Linked DNA regions of Armatimonas rosea. The protein of the gene in region 2 interacts with the protein of the main gene of each other region in a pairwise test. Links are inferred from orthologs where the notes say so. Each region holds a gene or a part of one and is shown on either strand. Other genes may lie near its edges. The genes, in order: HNQ39_RS25790 and gyrA.

Region 1 (3,313 bases), on a different replicon or contig from region 2:
TCCGCAGGTCGCTCACGAGCTTCTCGGCACGATCGGCGATATCGACCTTCCCCCGGTGGATCAGGCGCGGGCCGCACGCCACGGCGGACTCCGGGTGCCAGGTGAACCCCGTCTTTGCCTTCACCGGCCTGTCGAAGCGCCGTGCGCCTGCTTGCTCACTTCCCACCGCCCAGGTGACCTCGGCTCTTCCGTCGCCTTGGAAGCCAATCGCGGAGCGGAGGGCGGCTCCGACCGGAGTGCCTGGCGCGACCACTTTCCCCTCCAGAACACAGAGCTGGACCACTTGCTTGCGGCGCCCCAAGGAGTCGTAGGAGTCGCCGAAGAACCCTGCATTCACACCGGCAACGGCGTTGTACTTGCGTGCCCAGTCCAGTACGGTGTGGGCATCCCCGACCACGTTGTTGCGCAGGTGCTCCAGCCGCTCCGCCACCACCACCGGCCGCACCTTGGCGACCGCGAGCTCGACCGTGAGGGTCTGCGCACCGAGCGCCTTGTTGGTGCGAAAGGTGACTCCCTCGGCGACCGTAACTTCGGACGGGGGCTCACCGCCACACGCACCTAGAATGCAAAGGGCCGCCGCGAGTGCGGCGGCCCGAAGGGGAGGGAGTCGTCTACGCTTAGACGAAGTCAAGGTCCTTGACCTCTTTGGCGTATTTCTCGATAAAGGCGCGGCGCGGCTCGACCTTGTCGCCGAGCAGGACCGTGAACATCTGGTCCGCCTCCGCTGCCTCCTCGACCGTGACCTGGGCAAGTGTTCGGTTCACCGGGTTCATGGTCGTGTCCGCGAGGTCATCGGGGTTCATCTCGCCCAGACCTTTGAAGCGGGTGACATGGGTGTCGCGCTTCTTGATCTCCTTGAGAATCCGGTCCCGGTCGGCCTCGGTGCGGGCGTAGATTTTCTGGTCCTTGCCCACACGGATCGAGTAGAGCGGCGGCTGCGCGACATAGATATGCCCGCTGTCCACGAGCGGCTTCATGTAGCGGTAGAAGAAGTTCAGCAGCAGCGTGCGGATGTGGTCGCCGTCGACGTCCGCGTCGGCCATGATGATGATCTTGTGGTAGCGCAGCTTGGCGAGGTCGAAGTTGTTGCCCTTGTCCTTCTCCTCGTCCGCCGATGTCGAGAGCGCGAGCCCGGTGCCGATGGCGGTGATGAGCTGCTTGATTCCCTCGTTGTCGAGCGCGCGGTCGATCCGGGCTTTCTCCACACAGAGGATCTTTCCACGCAGTGGCAGGACCGCCTGTGTCCGGCGATCGCGTCCCTGCTTGGCGGAGCCACCTGCCGAGTCGCCCTCGACAATATAGAGCTCGCACTTGCTGGCGTCTTTCTCCATGCAGTCGGCAAGCTTACCGGGGAGCCCGCCACCGTCCATGGCGCTCTGGCGCTTGATGAGCTCGGCGGCTTTTCGGGCGGCATCGCGGGCGCGCTGGGCGATCGAGGCCTTCTCCAGCACGGCCTTGGCGATATTGGGGTTCTCCTCGAAGAACTCCGCCAGCCCCTCCCCAACAATCGAGTTGGTGACTCCCTGAATCTCGGGGTTGCCCAGCTTGTTCTTGGTCTGCCCCTCGAACTGCGGGTTGGAGATGCGCACGGAGATCACCGCAACCAGCCCCTCGCGCACATCGTCGCCGGAGAAGTTGTTGTCCTTCTCCTTGAGGTAGTTATTCTTACGGGCGTAGTTGTTGATCACACGGGTCAGCGCCGTCTGGAACCCCGAGAGGTGCGTCCCGCCGTCCTGCGTGTTGATGTTATTGGCGAACGAGTAGATGTTCTCCTGGTAGCCCTTGTTGTACTGGAGCGCGATCTCGATCTGTGCGTTCTCTCCCTCGCGGTACTCGCGCTCTCGGTAGAAGTAGATGACGCGGGAGTGCATCGGGTCCTTGTTCTCGTTGAGATGCGCGACATACTCGGCGATCCCCCGCTTGTGGTGGTAGACCTCGGGCTCGCCGTCGTGGAGCTCGTCGATAAAGGTGATCGAGACCTCTTTGTTGAGGTAGGACAGCTCGCGGATACGGGCACGGATACGGTCGGCGGAGTAGGCCAGCTGACCTTCGTCGTTGACCGCACTGGTGAAGATCGTGTCATCGGCGAGCCAGCGCTGCATGGTGCCGGTCTCGCTAGGATCGCACTCCCCGACCACGTGGAGCTTCTTGGTGACCTTGCCGCGGGCGAAGCGAATCTTGTGGATCTTGCCATCGCGCTTGACGGTGGTCTCCATCCAGGTGGAGAGGGCGTTCACACACGAAGCGCCGACTCCGTGGAGCCCGCCCGACGTCTTGTAGCCGCCGCCACCGAACTTGCCGCCGGCGTGGAGCTCTGTCAGCGCAAGCTCGACACCGGGCTTGCCGGACTTGGAGTTGATGCCGACAGGAATCCCGCGTCCATTGTCCTCGACACTGATCGTCCGGTCTTTGTGCAGGATCACCGTGATCTTGGTACAGTGTCCCGCGAGCACCTCATCGATGGAGTTGTCGATGATCTCTTTGAAGAGGTGGTGCATTCCTGGAATGCCCGTGTCGCCGATATACATCGCGGGGCGGTGGCGAACGGCCTCCAACCCTTCGAGTTTGGAAATGGAGTCACCATCGTAGGCGGTCTCAATTTTCTTGATATTGGGCGTCTCAATGGCATCGTCGCCCTCGTTCAACGCACCTAAAATTTCGTTCTCTTTATCACTAGCCAAAGTCTGATCCTCCCGATGATTTTACCATGAAGCGTCCTTAAACTCCTTGAATCCCCAGCATTCCGGAAAGGATCGCCTCTGCTTGGTGTGGATATTGTGTGAAGTGCGCCTCTAACGCCTCCGCAGTCACAGCCCCGACCGCGCTTGCTGCCTCGGGGTTAGCCAGTCGGTTCTTGGTCGGCCCCTCAAACTGCGGATTGCGCACCCGAACCGAGATCACCACGGCAACTCCCAGCCCGGCCTTGCGCGGCTCGAACTCCCGCCCATGCGCTCGTGCCCACCTCCCGAGGGTTCGCGCGACCGCCTGCCGAAACCCCGTGAGCGGTGTCCCCGCATCGGGGAGCTCGACCCCATTGCCAAAGATGCGCCACACGGGCTCGTCCTCGGTGAAGAAAAACGCCACCTCGGCCTCGGTGCCGTCTTTGGTGCCAGAGCCCGCGATCACGGTCTCGTGCACCGGCCGTCGCCCCGCCACGTTCTCGATTGCCCACTCCGAGATGCCGCCGGGGAAGTGGAGCACCTGCGGATCACAGCCCAGGGCTTCATCGGTGAAGGTGACCGTGAGCTGGGGATAGAGGAACGCCTGCTGGCGCAAGTTCGCCAGCAGCCGCTCGACAGACCATTCTGTCGTG
Region 2 (3,465 bases):
GTGAGCCAGATCGAATCGATGCCTTCTGGAACCGGTGCAGTGGAGCCTTTCCTTCCGATGCCGCCACAGAGAGTCACCCTAGCTGCTGGGAGAGCCTCCCCGCGGAGCTAGTCGCCTTTACCCAGCGGTTCTCCCGCATGACCCTCTTTCCCAATACTTCCCATTCCTGGGAGCTAAAGATACCGCAAATCGGTCACATCGCTCAGGGAACTGTTTTTGCAGAGGGGCCAGATGGCTGGGTTCTTTGCGTCGCGCTGAGCAGTGGTCCCCTCTCTACCTGGCTGCAGACGATTACTTTAGGCAAGTACCCAACTGTCCCCCCAGACGACAGCCACTACCACCAAGACCTAACCGATACGCGTGAGCTGGAAGGCACAGTTCTGGAGGTTCTGGAGCGGCTGATCGCCGGGCGGGGCGACCTCAGCCAGCTCTAAAACAAAAATGGCCGGAGGCGTTTGCCTCCAGCCATTCCTATTTGTCCCCCCGCCCGGCGGGGGTTAGGGGGGCTACCCTAGTCCTCGGGCTTCTTGCTGGCGTCGAAGTACTCGACCGTCTTGACCGAGTCGCCCTCACGGAGCTCGATCAGCTTGACGCCTTGGGTCGAGCGGCTCTGAGTGGTCTTGATCTCGCTGACCTTGACACGAATCCCGGTGCCATGCTCGGTGACAATCACCAGGCGCAGGTTCTCTTGCCCCTCGCGCGGCACCACACACGCGGCGATCAGGTTGCCAGTGCGCGCCGTGATGTCCATCGTCTTGAGGCCCTTGCCGCCGCGGCCCTGGGTCTTGTAGGCCTCCATCGATGTCCGCTTGCCGAGGCCATTGGCACCCACCACCAGCAGGTCGGAGTCGTCGGAGGCGATATCCATCCCCACCACACGGTCGTCGTCGCCGTCCAAGACAATCCCACGGACACCGCCCGATGCCCGGCCACTGGCGCGCACATCGGACTCCTTGAAGCGAATCGCCATGCCCTTGATGGTTGTCAGCACGATATTCTGCTCGCCATCGGTCAGCTTCACCCAGTTGAGCTTATCGCCCTCGTTCATGTCGAAGGTCACGAGGCCATTGGCGCGCAGGTTCGCAAACTCCGCGATCCGGGTGCGCTTGATCTCCCCCCGCACCGTCCCCATGAAGAAGTACCCCTCGGCGTTCTTCAGGTTGCGGATCGGGACGGTCGCAGTGATGTGCTCATCGGGGAGGATCTGAATCAGGTTGATGATGTTCATCCCCATCGCGGTCCGGCTGGACTCAGGCACCTCGAAGGCCTTCAGGCGGTAGACCCGGCCCCGGTCGGTGAAGAAGAGGATGTAGTCGTGGGTCGAGGCCATGAAGAGGTGCTCGAAGGCATCCTCCTCCTTGGTCTTGCCCGCGATCCGCCCCTTGCCTCCGCGGCCCTGGGTCGGGAACGTGTCCATCTTCAGGCGGCGAATATAGCCATCACGGGTAATCGTGATCAGCATCTCTTCGTCGGCGATCAAGTCCTCCAGGTTGATCTCCTCCGCCTCGGTCTTCTCGATCCGGGTGCGGCGGGCATCGCCAAACTTCTCGCGCAGGTACTCAAGGTCCTTCTGGATCAGCGCATCCACACGACGCTGGTCGTTGAGGATGTCCTCGAGGCGCGCGATCTCTTTCAGGAGCTCCTTGTACTCGCCCTCGATCTTGTCCTGCTCCAGGCCCGTGAGCTGGCGCAGCTGCATGTTGAGGATCGCCTCGGCCTGGATTCCGGTGAAGGCGAAGCGCTCGATCAGGCGGCCACGCGCCATCTCGGTGCTGCGGGACTGGCGGATGATCTGGATGACCTCATCGAGGTTCTGCACCGCGATTTGGAGGCCCTCCAGGATATGGGCACGGGCCTTGGCGCGGGCCAGCTCAAAGCGCGTCCGGCGCGTGATGATCGTCCGGCGGTGCTCGATGTACTCCTGCAGGATCCCCTTGAGCCCCAGGGTCTTGGGGCCGCGGCCGCCATCGACCAGCGAGAGCAGGATCACGCCGAAGTTCATGCGCATCGGGGTGTGCTTGAGCAGGTAGTTGAGGACCTTCTGCGGCAGGACATCGCGGCGCAGCTCGATCACCACGCGCATCCCGGTCTTGTCGGTGTAGTCGTTGACCCCGGTGATCCCCTCGACTTTTTTCTCCCGCGCCAGCAGGCCGATCTGCTCGATCAGCTTGCTCTTGATCACCTGGTAGGGCAGCTCGGTGATGATGATCGCGGTCTTGTTGTTGTCCATCTGCTCAAAATGGACCTTGGCCTGCATGGTCACCGAGCCACGCCCGGTCTCGTAGGCCGCGCGAATCCCCTTCTGGCCCAGGATGAGCCCGGAGGTCGGGAAGTCTGGGCCGGGGATGAAGGCCATGAGCTCCTCGGTAGTGACCTCGGGGTGGCGGAGCTGGTGGATCAGGGCGTTGCAGACCTCGGTGAGGTTGTGGGGCGGCATGTTGGTCGCCATTCCCACGGCAATTCCGGTGGCCCCGTTGCAGATCAGGTTGGGGAACTTCCCGGGCAGCACTGACGGCTCCCGGCGCTCGTTGTCGAAGGTGGGGACAAAATCAACGGTGTCCTTCTCAATGTCTTCGAGGAGCTCCATCGCCAGCGGGGTCATACGTGCTTCCGTGTAGCGGTAGGCCGCCGGTGGGTCGTCGTCGATCGAGCCGAAGTTCCCCTGGCCGTCGACCAGCGGGTAGCGCAGCGAGAAGTCCTGCGCCATACGCACCATGGTCATGTAGATGGCCTGGTCGCCGTGGGGGTGGAAGTTACCAATGGTCTCCCCGACGATCTTTGCGGACTTCAGGTGGCGGTTGTTGGGCGAGAGCCCCAGCTCGCGCATGGCGTAGAGAATGCGCCGCTGGACCGGCTTGAGGCCATCGCGGACATCGGGGAGGGCGCGGGAGACGATGGTCGACATCGCGTAGCCCATGTAGCTGGTGCGCATCTCCTCGCTGATCTCGATCTTGGGGCCATCGTAGGTCATCACCGCGACACCCGGCTCAGCCAGGGCCTCCGGCGTCTCCGGAAGATTCTCATCTTCAGGCGTAGCTTCAGCGGGGTTCGTTAAATCATCGGGCATAGAATATCCTCAAACAAAAGGCTACCGGGGTACTCCGTTGTCGTGCCGGAGAGCGGAAATCATCCCAGTATTTTACCATGAAATGCGCTAAAATGGGTTATGTTACCCCCTCTTCCCGCCATGATCGCGCTCGTGCAGGCACCGCAAGCCCCGAGCTGGGAGACCCTCACTAAGGCGTTTGCCTACGACTCCCACGCGCCTCTGAGCGCCAAGGAAACCAGCGACGGTAGCCGGCTCAAGCTTAGCTTCACCAACCTGCGTGGGGAGACGGTCACCGCGCTCTACCAGAGGCCCGATGGTCCTGGCCCCTTCCCGTGTGTCGCACTGCTACATGGCCTCGGCGGAAGCAAGGAGCAGCTCTTCGCACTCATGGCCCCGGAGCTGGTCAAGCAAGGCTT

Evidence for each region.
Region 1: the proteins of gyrA (region 2) and HNQ39_RS25790 interact in binary tests that used the Escherichia coli proteins (3 or more experiments, as listed by UniProt). The link is inferred for Armatimonas rosea from one-to-one orthologs.

The regions. Positions count from the first base shown.
Region 1 is NZ_JACHGW010000006.1:158,338-161,650, forward strand. What follows is about bases 122-3,115. They hold HNQ39_RS25790 (DNA gyrase/topoisomerase IV subunit B), read right to left. Parts: upstream 2,625-3,115; coding sequence 618-2,624; downstream 122-617. Other genes in these bases: HNQ39_RS25785 (phosphodiester glycosidase family protein), read right to left, coding at 122-631; HNQ39_RS25795 (ATP-binding protein), read right to left, coding at 2,719-3,115. Also shown: more of HNQ39_RS25785, read right to left, coding at 1-121; more of HNQ39_RS25795, read right to left, coding at 3,116-3,313. UniProt on the Escherichia coli protein: DNA gyrase negatively supercoils closed circular double-stranded DNA in an ATP-dependent manner to maintain chromosomes in an underwound state.
Region 2 is NZ_JACHGW010000004.1:645,540-649,004, forward strand. Bases 290-3,435 are described here. They hold gyrA (DNA gyrase subunit A), read right to left. Parts: upstream 3,068-3,435; coding sequence 512-3,067; downstream 290-511. Other genes in these bases: HNQ39_RS22495 (DUF4419 domain-containing protein), read left to right, coding at 290-434; HNQ39_RS22505 (alpha/beta hydrolase family protein), read left to right, coding at 3,167-3,435. Outside these bases: more of HNQ39_RS22495, read left to right, coding at 1-289; more of HNQ39_RS22505, read left to right, coding at 3,436-3,465. UniProt on the Escherichia coli protein: A type II topoisomerase that negatively supercoils closed circular double-stranded (ds) DNA in an ATP-dependent manner to maintain chromosomes in an underwound state.